DNA from 2 places in the Hydrogenophaga sp. 5NK40-0174 genome. Region 2 is predicted to be linked to the other one. Evidence: riboswitches for the same ligand, from Rfam matches in the RefSeq annotation. Region 2 holds a riboswitch; the other holds the start of a gene.

Region 1 (6,709 bases), on a different contig from region 2:
CTGACGCAGGCCGTGCCACGTCATCACGGGTTCTGCACGCGTTTCATCGGCGTAGATCGCGATGTCATCGTCATCCACGCGGTTGGCCGGGTACAGGCCAATCACGGCATTGGCGGTGAGCCAGCGCCCTTCGATGATCTTCTTGAGCATGGCCTGGGCGTCAGCATAGACCTTGCGCGCCTGCTCTCCCACCACCTCGTCATCCAGGATGGCAGGGAACGGGCCAGCCAGGTCCCAGGTCTGGAAGAAAGGGCCCCAGTCGATGTACCTGGCGGCCTCGGCCAGGTCGAAATTCCTGAACACGCGGCGACCGATGAATTTGGGAACAGCTGGCGCGACGGAGAAGTCCACCGGCGTGGCATTGGCACGCGCCTTCTCCAGCGGCCACATCGGCACGACTTTCTTGTTGGCGTGCTGCTGGCGAACGCGTTCGTAGTCGGCATTGAGCTCGGCGATGTACTGCACGCGGCCGTCGCCGATCAGGCCCTGGGCCACGCTCACGCTGCGTGAGGCATCAGGCACATAGACCACGGGGCCGGTGTAGTGGGGTGAAATCTTCACCGCGGTGTGCACGCGGCTGGTGGTGGCGCCACCGATGAGCAGCGGCATCGCCTTGTCGCGGAAGTAAGGGTCCTTCTGCATCTCGGTTGCCACCACCTGCATTTCTTCGAGGCTGGGGGTAATCAGACCCGAGAGGCCGATGATGTCGGCGCCCTCTTCCTTGGCCTTGGTCAGGATGTCCTGCCAGGGCACCATCACGCCCATGTTGACGACCTCAAAGTTGTTGCACTGGAGCACTACGGTGACGATGTTCTTGCCGATGTCGTGCACATCGCCCTTGACGGTGGCGATCACAATCTTGCCCTTGGAGCGGACATCGGCACCGGCGGCTTCGAGCTGGCGCTTTTCTTCCTCGATGTAGGGCATCAGGTGGGCCACGGCCTGCTTCATCACGCGGGCGCTTTTGACCACCTGGGGCAGGAACATCTTGCCGGCACCGAACAGGTCGCCGACCACGTTCATGCCGTCCATCAGCGGGCCTTCGATCACGGCCAGCGGGCGTCCGCCATCGGCCCTGATGAGTTGCCACATCTCTTCCGTGTCTTCAGTGATGTGGTCGTTGATGCCGCGCACCAGTGCATGGGTGAGCCGCTCGCGAATCGGCAGGCCGCGCCATTCATTCTTCTTGGTGTCGTCCTTGGCAGCGCCCTTGGCGCTTTCGGCAATCTCGATCAGGCGCTCGCCGGCATCAGGTCGGCGGTTGAGCACCACGTCTTCCACACGCTCGCGCAGCTCGGGCTCAAGTTCGTCGTACACACCGACCATGCCGGCGTTGACGATGCCCATGTCCATGCCCGCCTGGATGGCGTGGTAGAGGAACACGGTGTGAATGGCTTCGCGCACCGGCTCGTTGCCGCGAAAGCTGAAGGACACGTTGGACACGCCACCACTGACCTTGGCGCCGGGCAGGTGCTCTTTGATCCAGCGCGTGGCCTCGATGAAGTCCACCGCATAGTTGTCGTGCTCGGCAATGCCGGTGGCAATGGCGAAGATGTTCGGGTCGAAGATGATGTCTTCGGGCGGAAAGCCGACTTCATCGACCAGGATGCGGTAGGCACGCTCGCAGATCTCGATCTTGCGCTCGTAGGTGTCGGCCTGGCCCTTTTCGTCAAAAGCCATCACCACAGTGGCCGCGCCGTAGCGCTGGATCAGCCGGGCCTGGCGCTTGAACTCGTCAACGCCTTCCTTCATGGAGATGGAATTGACCACGCCCTTGCCCTGGATGCACTGCAAGCCGGCTTCAATGACTTCCCATTTGGACGAGTCGATCATGATCGGCACGCGGGCGATGTCGGGTTCGCTGGCGATCAGATTGAGGAAGCGCACCATGGCGGCCTTGCTGTCGAGCATGGCCTCGTCCATGTTGATGTCGACTATCTGGGCGCCGTTTTCCACCTGTTGACGGGCCACCGCCAGGGCGTCTTCATAGCGCCCCTCCAGGATCATGCGGGCAAACGCTTTGGAGCCGGTGACGTTGGTGCGCTCGCCGACGTTGACGAACAGGCTGTCCTCGCCAATGCTCAGCGGCTCCAGGCCGGAGAGCAGCATGGGGCGCACGACGACCGGCGGGACAGGCGCAGAGGCAGAAGAGGTGGAATCGACAGGATCAACGGACATGGGGCTCACCAGTAACGGAACGGCAATAGCTGGTGAGCGCCGTTGGTCAACCGCATGACACCCATGGGTGTTGCGGCGGGCCTGACGCCTGAACGGCAGGCCACTTCACTCAAGCCTGACGCCTGGCCATGCAGGCCGGGCGCTGCAGCGCTCCTTGAGGGACCATGATTTTAGCCGGCTTGCGTGGCAATGACCACCCGCTCAGCCGCGTGCGTCAAAAGCGACGATGTTCTCGGCCACATGGTGCAGCGGCACCACGCGGTCCACCGCCCCGAGCGCTACCGCCTCCTTGGGCATGCCGTACACCACACAGGTGGTTTCATCCTGCGCCACGGTGCGGGCGCCAAGGTCGTGCATCGCCTTCATGCCACGTGCGCCGTCGTCGCCCATGCCGGTGAGGATGATGGCCAGCGCATCCCTGCCGGCACAATCCGCCGCGGAGCGGAACAGCACATCCACCGAAGGCTTGTGGCGATTGACGGGAGGCCCGTCAGCGATGGCCACAAAATACTGGCCCGCCGCCTTGCGCAGCTGCATGTGCCGCCCACCCGGTGCAATGAGCACCTGTCCACGCTCGAGCCGGTCGCCGTCTCTCGCCTCCTTGACCCGCATGGCGCACAAGGTGTCCAGGCGCTGGGCATACATGGCGGTGAATTTCTCCGGCATGTGGAGCACAACGGCCATGCCCGGGCAGTCGGCCGGCAATCCCGTCAGCACCGATTCGATGGCCTGGGTGCCTCCGGTGGATGCTCCGATGACCACCGGTTTGTTCACCGACAGCGCGTGGAGCACCGCAGCGGGCGCTTTGGCAGCGGCGGCCGTGCTGGCCGGCCCTGCCACAGGCGCACTCACCCGCCTGGGGCGTGCCCGCGCGGCGGACTTGAGTGTCTGGGTCAGCTCGCGCCGGGATTCCTCGAGGAACTGTTTGAGGCCGATTCGGGGCTTTGCCACCACGGCCACCGCACCGGCAGCGAGCGCATCGAGCGCCATTCGGCTGCCATCGGTCGTCAGAGTTGAGCAGATGACCGTCGGGATCGGGCTGCTGTCCATGATCTGCCGCAGGAACGTCAAGCCGTCCATGCCAGGCATCTCGATGTCGAGCAGCAATACGTCAGGCGGCCGCTTCTCGATGGCTGGCTTGGCCAGCAGCGGGTTGGGAGCACTGCCGATCAGCTCCAGCTCGGGGTCGCCCTCGAGCAAGTGCATGATGGTCTGCCGCACCACGGCGGAATCATCCACCACATAGACCTGAATGCTCATCATTCTTCTCCCTGAATGGGTGTGGCACTGACGTCAGGCGCACCGTGCCCGACCATCCAGCGGACCCGGCGGTAGACTTCACCGCCGACGTCGGCATGCACGATGTGAATGTGCTTGCGCTGCAAGGCGTGCATCACCCATGCAACATTGTTTGCGCCCACATGGGTGCGGCGGTACAAGGTAGGAAACTGGTTTCCTCCACCGTAGACGTAGGCATGGCACATGCCGGGGTTGACACCCACGGACATCAACATGTCTTCCATGGTCTGCAGCGCCACCGAACCGTGTGCAGCGTTGAGGTGGCCGGAGCCCCCTCGCACGCCCACATGGACGATATGGCACATCGCACCAATGGTGCGGCGAGGGTCGGTGAGAATGACCGACACACAAGAGCCCAGCAAAGTCTCCAGGCGCTCACCCGCCATGGCCGTGGCCACCTGTCCCGGGTGCACCACGTACACCCGGCCAAGCGACTCCTGCTGCAGTATGGCCTGATCAGTGCGCCGGCGATAGCTCGAGACGAGCGCGTTCATTCGTCGGCCTCTTTGCGGAACGCGCCGGGGCCGAGCGGGGTGAGACGTGTTTTTGTCTTGACGCGGCCTTCAGCCGTTCCGATGAAGAACAGCCCTCCCGGCTTGAGCCTGGACGTGACCCGTTCGACCACTTCCACTTTTGTCGGCCCATCGAAGTAGATGAGCACATTGCGAAGAAAAACCACATCGAACGGACCCAGATCCTCAATCGGCTCGGTCAGGTTCAGGCGCCCGAAGTGCACGTTCTCCCGCAAGGTGGGCTTGATCTGCACCAGGCCTTCGGATTCGCCCTCGCCCTTGAGACAATAGCGCTTGAGCCTTTCGTCAGATACCTCGCGCATGCGGTCTTCCGGAAACACCGCCTGCGTGGCGGCGCGCAAGACGCGGTCGCTGATGTCTGTGCCCAGAATCGACCAGTGAGGATCGATCGTGCCCTTGCGTTGCAGGTCGCCCAGGAGCATGGCAATGCTGTAGGCCTCGTCGCCAAAGGAGGACGCGGCACTCCAGACCGAGACATTGCGCAGCTTGCGCTCGATCAGGTCGCGCTCCATCAGGTCGAAATGAGGCTGCTCGCGAAAGAAGTAGGTCTCGTTCGTGGTCAGCAGATCGATGGCCATCTGCAGCTCGCCGCCCGCCTGGGGCGAATCGATCAGGCTCACGTACTCATCGTAGTCTTCCATGCCCAGGCGCTGGATGCGCGGGGCCAGGCGTGAAGCGATCAATGGCTTTTTGCTGTCCGGGAAGGACAGGCCGCAGATCTCGTGCATGAGGTTGACGATCTTGCGGAAGGTGGTGTCACGCAACGGGGTCATGCGGCCACCGCTTCCTGCGCGCTTTCGCAAAGCCGCGCCATGTCGTCCACATCAAATGCTTTCTCCGGATCCAGAATCGTGACGAACTCGCCATCGATCTTTCCGATGCCGAAGATGAAGTCCCGTCGCACGGTCGTTCCGAAACCCGGGGCTGGCTCGATGCTGTCGGTGGGCACATCCACAACCTCGCTCACCGAGTCGACCAGCAAGCCGATCTCTGCCCGCTCTCCGTTTCGGGAGGCATCGAAGATCACCACGCAGGTCTTCTTGCCCACCTGGCCCAGCGAACGGCCAAAGCGAGAGTGCAGGTCGATCACCGGCACCACGGCTCCGCGCAGGTTGATCACTCCGCGGACAAACTCCGGCATCAGCGGCACCGAGGTGATGGAGCCGTACTGAATGATCTCGCGCACCGACCCGATGTTCATGGCGAAAGTCTCCTGGCCCAGGTGAAAGGTCAGCACCTGGGTGGTGTCGGTTTCCTGCTCGTCAGGCAGGGTCACTTGGTCTGTGCTCATGAATGAGCCTCCCGTTCTGGCTGTTGAAGGGCCGGATCTGGTTTCAGTAAGGGCGGAAGTTGCCGGAGGCGGCGAGCTCTGGCGCAGGCGCAGTGCCCATGCCGTTGAGACGCTTGGCTGCACGCGCAGGCGCTGCGCCACGGCCTTTGGCACTTCCGTGACCATCGTCCCGGGCGTGGCCACTGCCCTGCCCGTTGCCGAAGAAGGAGACCGCCTGCAACAGCTGCCCGGCCTGACCGGAGAGTTCTTCCGATGTGGCTGCCAGCTCTTCCGAAGCCGAGGCGTTTTGTTGGGTGGCCTTGGACAACTGACCCATCGCACCACCAATCTGCGTGACCGACTGACTCTGCTCGGTCGATGCGGCGGCAATTTCCTGCACCAGCTCGCTGGTCTTCTGAATGGACGGCACGATTTCGTCGAGCAGCTTGCCCGCCCCTTCGGCGGTGGAGACACTCTTGTCAGCCAGATTGCCGATTTCCTTGGCCGCTTCCTGGCTGCGCTCAGCCAGCTTGCGCACCTCGGCAGCCACCACGGCAAAGCCCTTGCCATGTTCGCCCGCACGCGCCGCTTCGATCGCAGCGTTCAGGGCCAGCAGGTTGGTCTGGTAGGCAATGTCGTCGACGATGCTGATCTTCGCTGCAATCTGCTTCATGGCGTCGACCGTCAGGGTCACGGCCTTGCCACCGTCACTGGCTTCCTTGCTGGCCTTGGTGGCCATGCCGTCGGTGACGCGGGCGTTATCGCTGTTCTGGGAGATGGAGGCCGACATCAGGTCCACCGACGATGTGGTTTCTTCCACTGACGAAGCCTGCTCACTCGCTGCCTGCGACAGGCTTTGAGCCGTGGCACTGACCTGGTTGGCTGCGCCATTGAGCGCATCCGCTGCGCCGCGCACTTCCTCAATGATCTCGGACAGCTTCTCGCTGCTGGCATTGGCATCGTTCTTGAGAACTTCGAACACGCCTGAGCAATCACGCTCGATGCGCTGGCTCAGATCGCCGTTGGACAACCCGCTGAACACACGGCCGACGTCGCCAAAAATTTCGCTGGTGGTCTCCAGCAAAGAGTTGATGCCCACGCACAGCTCGCGCGGCGCACCGGACTTTCCGTCCAGCGGAATGCGCTGATCCAGATCGCCGTCCTTGGCCGCACCGGTGACGGCTTGTGCCTGCTCCACCACCAGGGCCAGCATGTCGGCCGCCTTGACCTGCTCGGTCACGTTGGTGGCGTACTTGACCACTTTGAACGGCTTGCCGTTCATGTCCATGATGGGGTTGTAGCTGGCCTGGATCCAGATGTCTTTGCCGAACTTGTCGATGCGGCGATAGCGACCCGAATCGAACGTACCCTGTGCCAGTCGCTCCCAGAACTCGCGATAAGCCGGTTGCGAGCGCTCCGCCGGGTCCAC
Region 2 (6,709 bases):
CCTGACCCTGACGGAGCGACGGTGACGCGGATTGCTCATGGCTGGTGCTACTGGCCTTGCTCTGTTCTGGAAGCCAGGCGTCATTTGAAAATCGCGAGTCATCTCCTCATCTCCGATCGACAGCCGAACGAAGGTGAGCAGCCGCGCTCACCAACCGATACAACGGGAATTGCGAGCAATGCGTGCTGGGTCTCACATCAAGACGATGCGCCCAGTAGCACATTGTTACGAACAGACAAGTTTAACCGTTGGCTACTCGCTGACAAGCGCAGTTGTCTCTCGTGGGCTCTTCAAGGAATGCACATCGAGCTCTTCACCCCACCAGGACAACGACGGCTCGGGCAAGCCCTGCGACTCCAGGCAACATGCACAGGTGCATCAGGCACAGCTCCGGTGCCACGTCCTTCGAGCGGACGCAGCCTTCACCGAACAGCTTGACGTTTGGAGTATTTTTCCGCCTGGCTGCGACTGTTCCATGCCCTGTCAGGACGGCAGACGACGCAGCAAACCCATGGTCGCTTCGCTCTGGTTCATGGTGTAGAAATGCAGCGCTGGCGCACCGCCCTTGACCAATTGCTCGCACAAGCGGGACACCACGTCCAGACCAAACACCTTGATAGAGGCCGTGTCGTCCCCGAAGGACTGCAGCCGCAAACGCACGTATCGCGGAATCTCGGCGCCACACGCATCGGAGAAGCGCAGCAATTGCGTGCTGCTGGTGATGGGCATGATGCCTGGCACGATGGGCGCTTCCACGCCGAGCTTGCGCGCTTCATCGACAAAACGGAAGTAGGCGTCGGCGTTGAAGAAGTACTGCGTGATGGCCGAATCGGCACCTGCCTTCATCTTGGTGGCAAAAGCCTTGAGGTCCGACTCGGGAGATTTGGCCTGCGGATGAACTTCAGGGTAGGCCGCCACTTCGATGTGGAAGTCACGACCGGTTTCCTCACGGATGAAGGCCACCAGATCGCTGGCGTACTGAAAATGCCCGCCCATGCCATAACCGCTGGGCAAATCGCCACGCAAGGCCACCAGACGTTTGACGCCCATGGCTTTCAGCTCGGCCAGCTGCTCGCGCACGGTATCGCGCGTGGCACCAATGCAGGAGAAGTGCGACGCGGCTTCCACGCCTTCGCCGATGATCTCCTTGACGGCATCGAAGGTACCCTTCTGGGTGGAACCGCCCGCACCATAGGTGACGGAGCAAAACTCCGGTTTGAGCGTGTACAGCTCCTGGCGATACCCTCGCAGCTTCTCCACCCCGGCTGGCGTCTTGGGTGGGAAGAACTCAAAACTCAATGGAACCGCTGTCATCGGTTTTCCCTCACTCTTTCTTCACTTCATTTTTGATCGCGTGGCTTGGCCGCGCCTGGCCCACACAAAAAATTCCCGGTTGCCATCACCGCCGGTGATGCCGCTCTCGAAATAGTCAATGCATCGCAAGCCATGGTCATCACATGCCTGGCGAATGCGTGCCTCCACCAACGGATAGCTGCTGGCCGACTTCACCAGACCACCTTTGCCAATGTGCTCGGGCCGCAATTCGAATTGCGGCTTGACCAGCATCAGCAGGCTGGCATCTTCGGCCATCAACGGCACCAGCGCGGGCCAGACCAGCGTCTGGGAGATAAAGGACAAGTCTCCCACCACCAGACCGAACGGGCCATCCACTTGCGCCTGGCTCAACTCGCGGGCGTTGCACTTCTCAATGCAGGTAACGCGGGCATCTTGCCGTAGCTTGGGGTGCAACTGGTCTTGCCCCACGTCCACGCCCACCACCGAAGCAGCCCCAGCGTGCAGCAGGCAATCGGTGAAACCACCGGTGCTCTGCCCCACATCCAGACAAGCCAGCCCTTTGACTGACAGGCCGGTGTGATTGAGCGCCGCTTCCAGCTTCAAGCCACCACGAGACACGTAACGCGCCTCGGCAACGTCCTGCAACTCCAGCTCCGCATGGTCAGGCAGCGCTTCACCATTCTTGGAGACCGCCTTCCAGTCGCCACCAGGCAAGCGCCACCGAACCCCCGCACCAATCAGGCGCTGGGCTTGCGAGCGCGAAGCCGCGAGGCCCCGCTCAACGAGCAAATGGTCAACACGCACGGTCGAATGCCACAGACAACTGCGAGGGCGCCGTGGGTCCGGCTCCGCCGGCCCACCAGCGCCGCCCCCTTGAGGGGGTCGCGCGCAGCGCGGCGGGGGTGCTCAATACCGATACGTGTCGGGCTTGTAAGGCCCCTGCTTCGGCACGCCGATATACGCCGCCTGCGCATCCGTCAGCTCCGTCAGCATCGCACCGACCTTGATCAGGTGCAGGCGCGCCACTTTCTCGTCCAGGTGCTTGGGCAGCACATAGACCTTGCCCACGTCGTAGCCATCTGCGTGCGTGAACAGCTCCACCTGCGCAATGGTCTGATTGGCAAAGGAGTTGGACATCACGAAGCTGGGGTGGCCCGTGCCGCAGCCCAGGTTCACCAGGCGACCCTTGGCGAGCAGGATGATGCGCTTGCCATCAGGGAAGATCACGTGATCCACCTGCGGTTTGATCTCTTCCCACTGGCAGTTCTGCTCCAGCTTGGCCACCTGAATTTCGTTGTCGAAGTGACCGATGTTGCAGACGATGGCCTGATCTTTCATGGCGGCCATGTGGTCATAGGTGATGACGTCGCGGTTGCCGGTGGTGGTGACGAAAATGTCGGCCTTGTCGGCAGCCCATTCCATGGTCACAACCTTGAAGCCTTCCATGGCGGCTTGCAGGGCGTTGATCGGGTCGATCTCGGTGACCCACACCTGGGCGCTCAGTGCACGCAGCGCCTGAGCGGAACCCTTGCCCACATCCCCGTAGCCACAAACCACGGCCACTTTGCCGGCCACCATCACGTCGGTGGCGCGCTTGATGCCGTCCACCAGCGACTCACGGCAGCCGTACAGGTTGTCGAACTTGCTCTTGGTGACCGAGTCATTGACGTTGATGGCGCGGAACAGCAAAGTGCCCTTGGCGGACATTTCGTTGAGGCGGTGAACACCAGTGGTGGTTTCTTCGGTCACACCAATGATCTCGGCGCTCTTGCGGCTGTACCAGGTGCTGTCTTCTGCCAGCTTGGCCTTGATGGCGGCAAACAGAATGGTCTCCTCTTCGCTACCGGGATTGGCCAGCACGGAGGGATCTTTCTCGGCATCCTTGCCCAGGTGCAGCAGCAGCGTCGCATCGCCACCGTCATCCAGAATCATGTTCGGGCCTTCGCCTGCTTCGCCCTTGGCCGCGAATTCAAAAATGCGGTGGGTGTAGTCCCAGTAGTCCTTGAGGGTTTCACCCTTGACAGCGAACACAGGCGTGCCGCTGGCTGCAATGGCAGCAGCAGCGTGGTCTTGTGTTGAGAAGATGTTGCAAGAGGCCCAGCGCACTTCGGCGCCCAGCGCTTGCAGCGTCTCGATCAGCACAGCGGTCTGGATCGTCATGTGCAGCGACCCGGTGATGCGCGCGCCTTTCAGCGGCTGCTTGGCGGCGAATTCTTCGCGAATGGCCATCAGACCGGGCATTTCGGTCTCGGCAATCTTGATTTCCCTGCGGCCCCAGTCGGCCAGGCCGATATCGGCGATCACGCAATCGGCGTTGACGGTGTTTTTCAGCGGTGCATTCATTTGCTCAGCTCCATGAGTCAATCAGACATTCAAACAGACGAACCTGGCCCATCCAGGATGGGTCAAGACCAGTCCACCGACGGCAAAGCGCACCTGAAGCAACAGACCTTGTCACCAGGCAGTGGGCAAACGGGAGGGGGGGAGAGAACCTCAGCCGCTCACCTCACTCGTACAGTGGATGAGCGTCGTTGCGAAGAAAAGGGTCCGAGCCTCACGTTTCGCGGCCTTCCCTGGCGCAACGCCGGGGCGGGGTGGAAACGCTGCAACGCTCCTCGGATAGGACAGATTCTACCCGAGGCATTGCGCCTGACAAGACGGCCAAAGTTTCAAATTGCCGGCAAAAGATCAGTCAAACGTGGTCATCGGCCAGCGCCAGACGCACACCGAGCCCGGCAAATGCGGCCGCAAAGCTGCGGCGCAACCAATTCTGGACACGCTCAGAGGCAACGACATGCTGGCGAAACAGATCTGCCAGGAGCGCATACACCACGAACACCACCAGGGTCATGAGCATGAACACGCCACTGAGCGTGACGAGAGGCAACAGTGGAGCGGCCAGATCCGTCGGCACAAACTGGGGCAAGAAAGCCAGAAAGAAGACCGACAGTTTGGGGTTGAGCACGTTGATCAAGGCGCCTCGTGTGGCCACAGAGCGTGCGTCCACTGAGGACGCTGCCGCATCTGCGTTCAGCACAAACCCGGAGCGGTCGCGCCAGGTGCCCCACGCCATGTAGAGAAGATATGCCGCGCCCGCATATTTGAGCAACTGGAACGCCAGAGCACTGGTGTGGAGCAAGGCAGCCAGGCCCAGCACGGTGGCCAACAGGTGCGGAACGATACCCAAGGTACAACCCACCGCCGCCCAGAAACCACCGGAGCGTCCGCTCATCAGCGCCTGCGAGACGGTGTAAATGACACCGGTTCCCGGGATCAGGACCACGACCAAGGACGTCAGCAGAAATTCGAGGGACAGCATGAGTCAGCTCCAGACAAAGTGCGTTACCTGCCATTATGAACAACACAGCGCGCCACCCGGTCGCCAGACCTGTGCGACACTGCCGCGATTCTCTGCCCGCAGATCACTTCAGGTAATCAGGTTGCAGACCGCAATCGAGCGCTGCCATGACATGGGCCGGGGTGAAATCCTCTTCAAAGCGCCAGGCGACGACCTGCAGTTCTGGCCAGGTCAGCTCGACTGCCAGCATTTCCGCGACGCCAGACCGTTGCCATGGAAACGACGTCAGGATCATTTCCGGCCCGCGGCCACAGTTGCGGATGCCACTCAGAATTTCTCGATCGCCGATTCTGTGATTGGTAAGGCCACGTGCGCCCGCGATCGGTACGAGCTTGTCTCCGCGCAATTCGACAACACGCAAACTGCCTGTCAAATGCGGAGTCTCGACATAGGCAATTTCTGCCTTGCCGTCGCTGGTGAAATCAGCCGCTCCAATTGGCGCCAGCCAGCGATTGGGCCGGCCGAGAAAGGGGGTCGCAGCGATCAGCCCTTCCTCGCCGTACACGGCAAGGCGCGCGCCCGCGTCATTGCTGCTCTCGACCACGATCACCTCGGGCCGGCTGTCGCCGTTCAGATCGGCGAGTCGCGGCGCCGTGTCTTCGAAAACCCGCGTTTCAGGCAAGACGATCCTCAACCTCTTTCCATCGCGAAGCGAGAGTTGCAGAGTGCCCCATTCGATCGCGTCGCCCAGAATGCCATGGCGGTATCGCGCCGTCGGATCGGCGTATTCGGCGCTCACGATCTCGGCCCTCAGCGGGCAAGCCGCGAACAGCGCCAGAAGCGCAACGGAAAAGCCCCGCATCAGATCGGCTTTTCCGACGCCTGCGCGGCAAGCACGCACCGTGCATTCACAAGCTCTATCTGCCTGGTCAGGCGCGAGGCGTGCGGTCAGGTTTTGCAAGCCATTTCGAGCAAGGCAATGTCTTATGGCCTTTTCGGCGGGGATCAGTACCAGCAGAGAACTGATGCGGAACAAGGCCCCCCGCCCCAGGAACGGCATCAGCAGGAATTCGAGGGACAGCATGTGTCAGCTCCAGACAAAGTACGTTGCCGGCCATTATGAACAACACAGCGCGCCACCCGGTCGCCCGCCCTGTGCGACACTGCCGCGATGACACCTTCGCCCAACGCCCCCATTCCCCTGGCCGATTGGCCGCTGGTGTCTCGCCAGCAGGTGGCAGGCATCCTGACCGACATCGACGACACCTTGACCAAAGACGGGAAGCTGATGGCTTCGGCACGCGCGGCATTGACCCGGTGCGAACAAGAGGGTCTGCCCGTCGTCGCTGTCACCGGAAGACCAGCGGGCTGGAGTGAGGCGTTTGCGCTGAGCTGGCCAGTGCGGGCCATCGTGGCAGAAAACGGGGCTGTCATGTTGTGGCGCCGCGCAGACGGCGGGCTGGGCAAAGACTGGATTCAGCCAGAGACCGAGCGCGCCGAGAACGCTGCGCGGCTGGCAGAAGCGGCGTACACCGTGCTGCGCGAGTTCCCGATGGCCAGGCTGGCCGGGGACAGTGCCGGCAGAGAGACTGACATTGCGATTGACCACAGCGAGCATCACCATCTCGGCGCGTCCGAAGTCGACGCCATCGGTGCACGATTGACCGAGCTGGGGTTCCGGGTCACGGTCAGTTCCATTCACATCAACGCATGGCTGGGCGAGCACGACAAATGGAGCGGCGCCCGATGGGCCTTGAAGGAGCGACTTCAGGTCGATCTGGTGCAAAGCGTGGATCGCTGGATCTACGTGGGTGACTCCGCCAATGACCAGGTGATGTTCGCCAGGATGGCACTGTCCGTGGGTGTCCGGAACATCGAGCCCGTGCTCACGCAGCTGGCGACGCCGCCACGTTACATCACGGCAGGCATGAGGGGCGACGGCTTTTCCGAGGTAGTCGATGCCGTGCTGTCGCATGGTGGATAAGGCTGCTGGCACTGGCGCCGTAGCATCGAAGGCCAGAGACAAGTCTCGCGCACGCGAGGCCAAACAAGAGCGACAGAAAAGAGAGACCCGATGGACAGTATCAATACGCCCGCCGGCGCCGCCAAGGCATT

What was found. Region 2 has a riboswitch for S-adenosylhomocysteine ahead of ahcY (adenosylhomocysteinase). Riboswitches for the same ligand answer to the same signal wherever they lie in the genome.
Region 1: it holds a riboswitch for S-adenosylhomocysteine, as region 2 does, so the genes downstream of both, metH (methionine synthase) here and ahcY (adenosylhomocysteinase) in region 2, are expected to answer to the same signal.

Annotation. Positions count from the first base shown of each region.
Region 1 is NZ_BAABWG010000003.1:520,208-526,916, reverse strand. Features, by position in the region: gene metH (methionine synthase) at 1-2,178, opposite strand, end outside; S-adenosyl-L-homocysteine riboswitch at 2,206-2,340, opposite strand; gene ABWV89_RS11995 (protein-glutamate methylesterase/protein-glutamine glutaminase) at 2,380-3,441, opposite strand; gene ABWV89_RS11990 (chemotaxis protein CheD) at 3,438-3,971, opposite strand; gene ABWV89_RS11985 (CheR family methyltransferase) at 3,968-4,783, opposite strand; gene ABWV89_RS11980 (chemotaxis protein CheW) at 4,780-5,301, opposite strand; gene ABWV89_RS11975 (methyl-accepting chemotaxis protein) at 5,345-6,709, opposite strand, start outside.
Region 2 is NZ_BAABWG010000004.1:272,365-279,073, reverse strand. Features, by position in the region: gene ABWV89_RS14645 (hypothetical protein) at 1-25, shown strand, start outside; gene metF (methylenetetrahydrofolate reductase [NAD(P)H]) at 484-1,314, opposite strand; gene ABWV89_RS14635 (TlyA family RNA methyltransferase) at 1,336-2,100, opposite strand; gene ahcY (adenosylhomocysteinase) at 2,203-3,639, opposite strand; S-adenosyl-L-homocysteine riboswitch at 3,813-3,919, opposite strand; gene ABWV89_RS14625 (LysE family translocator) at 3,989-4,615, opposite strand; gene ABWV89_RS14620 (FG-GAP repeat domain-containing protein) at 4,719-5,678, opposite strand; gene ABWV89_RS14615 (HAD-IIB family hydrolase) at 5,766-6,578, shown strand; gene ABWV89_RS14610 (alpha/beta fold hydrolase) at 6,669-6,709, shown strand, end outside.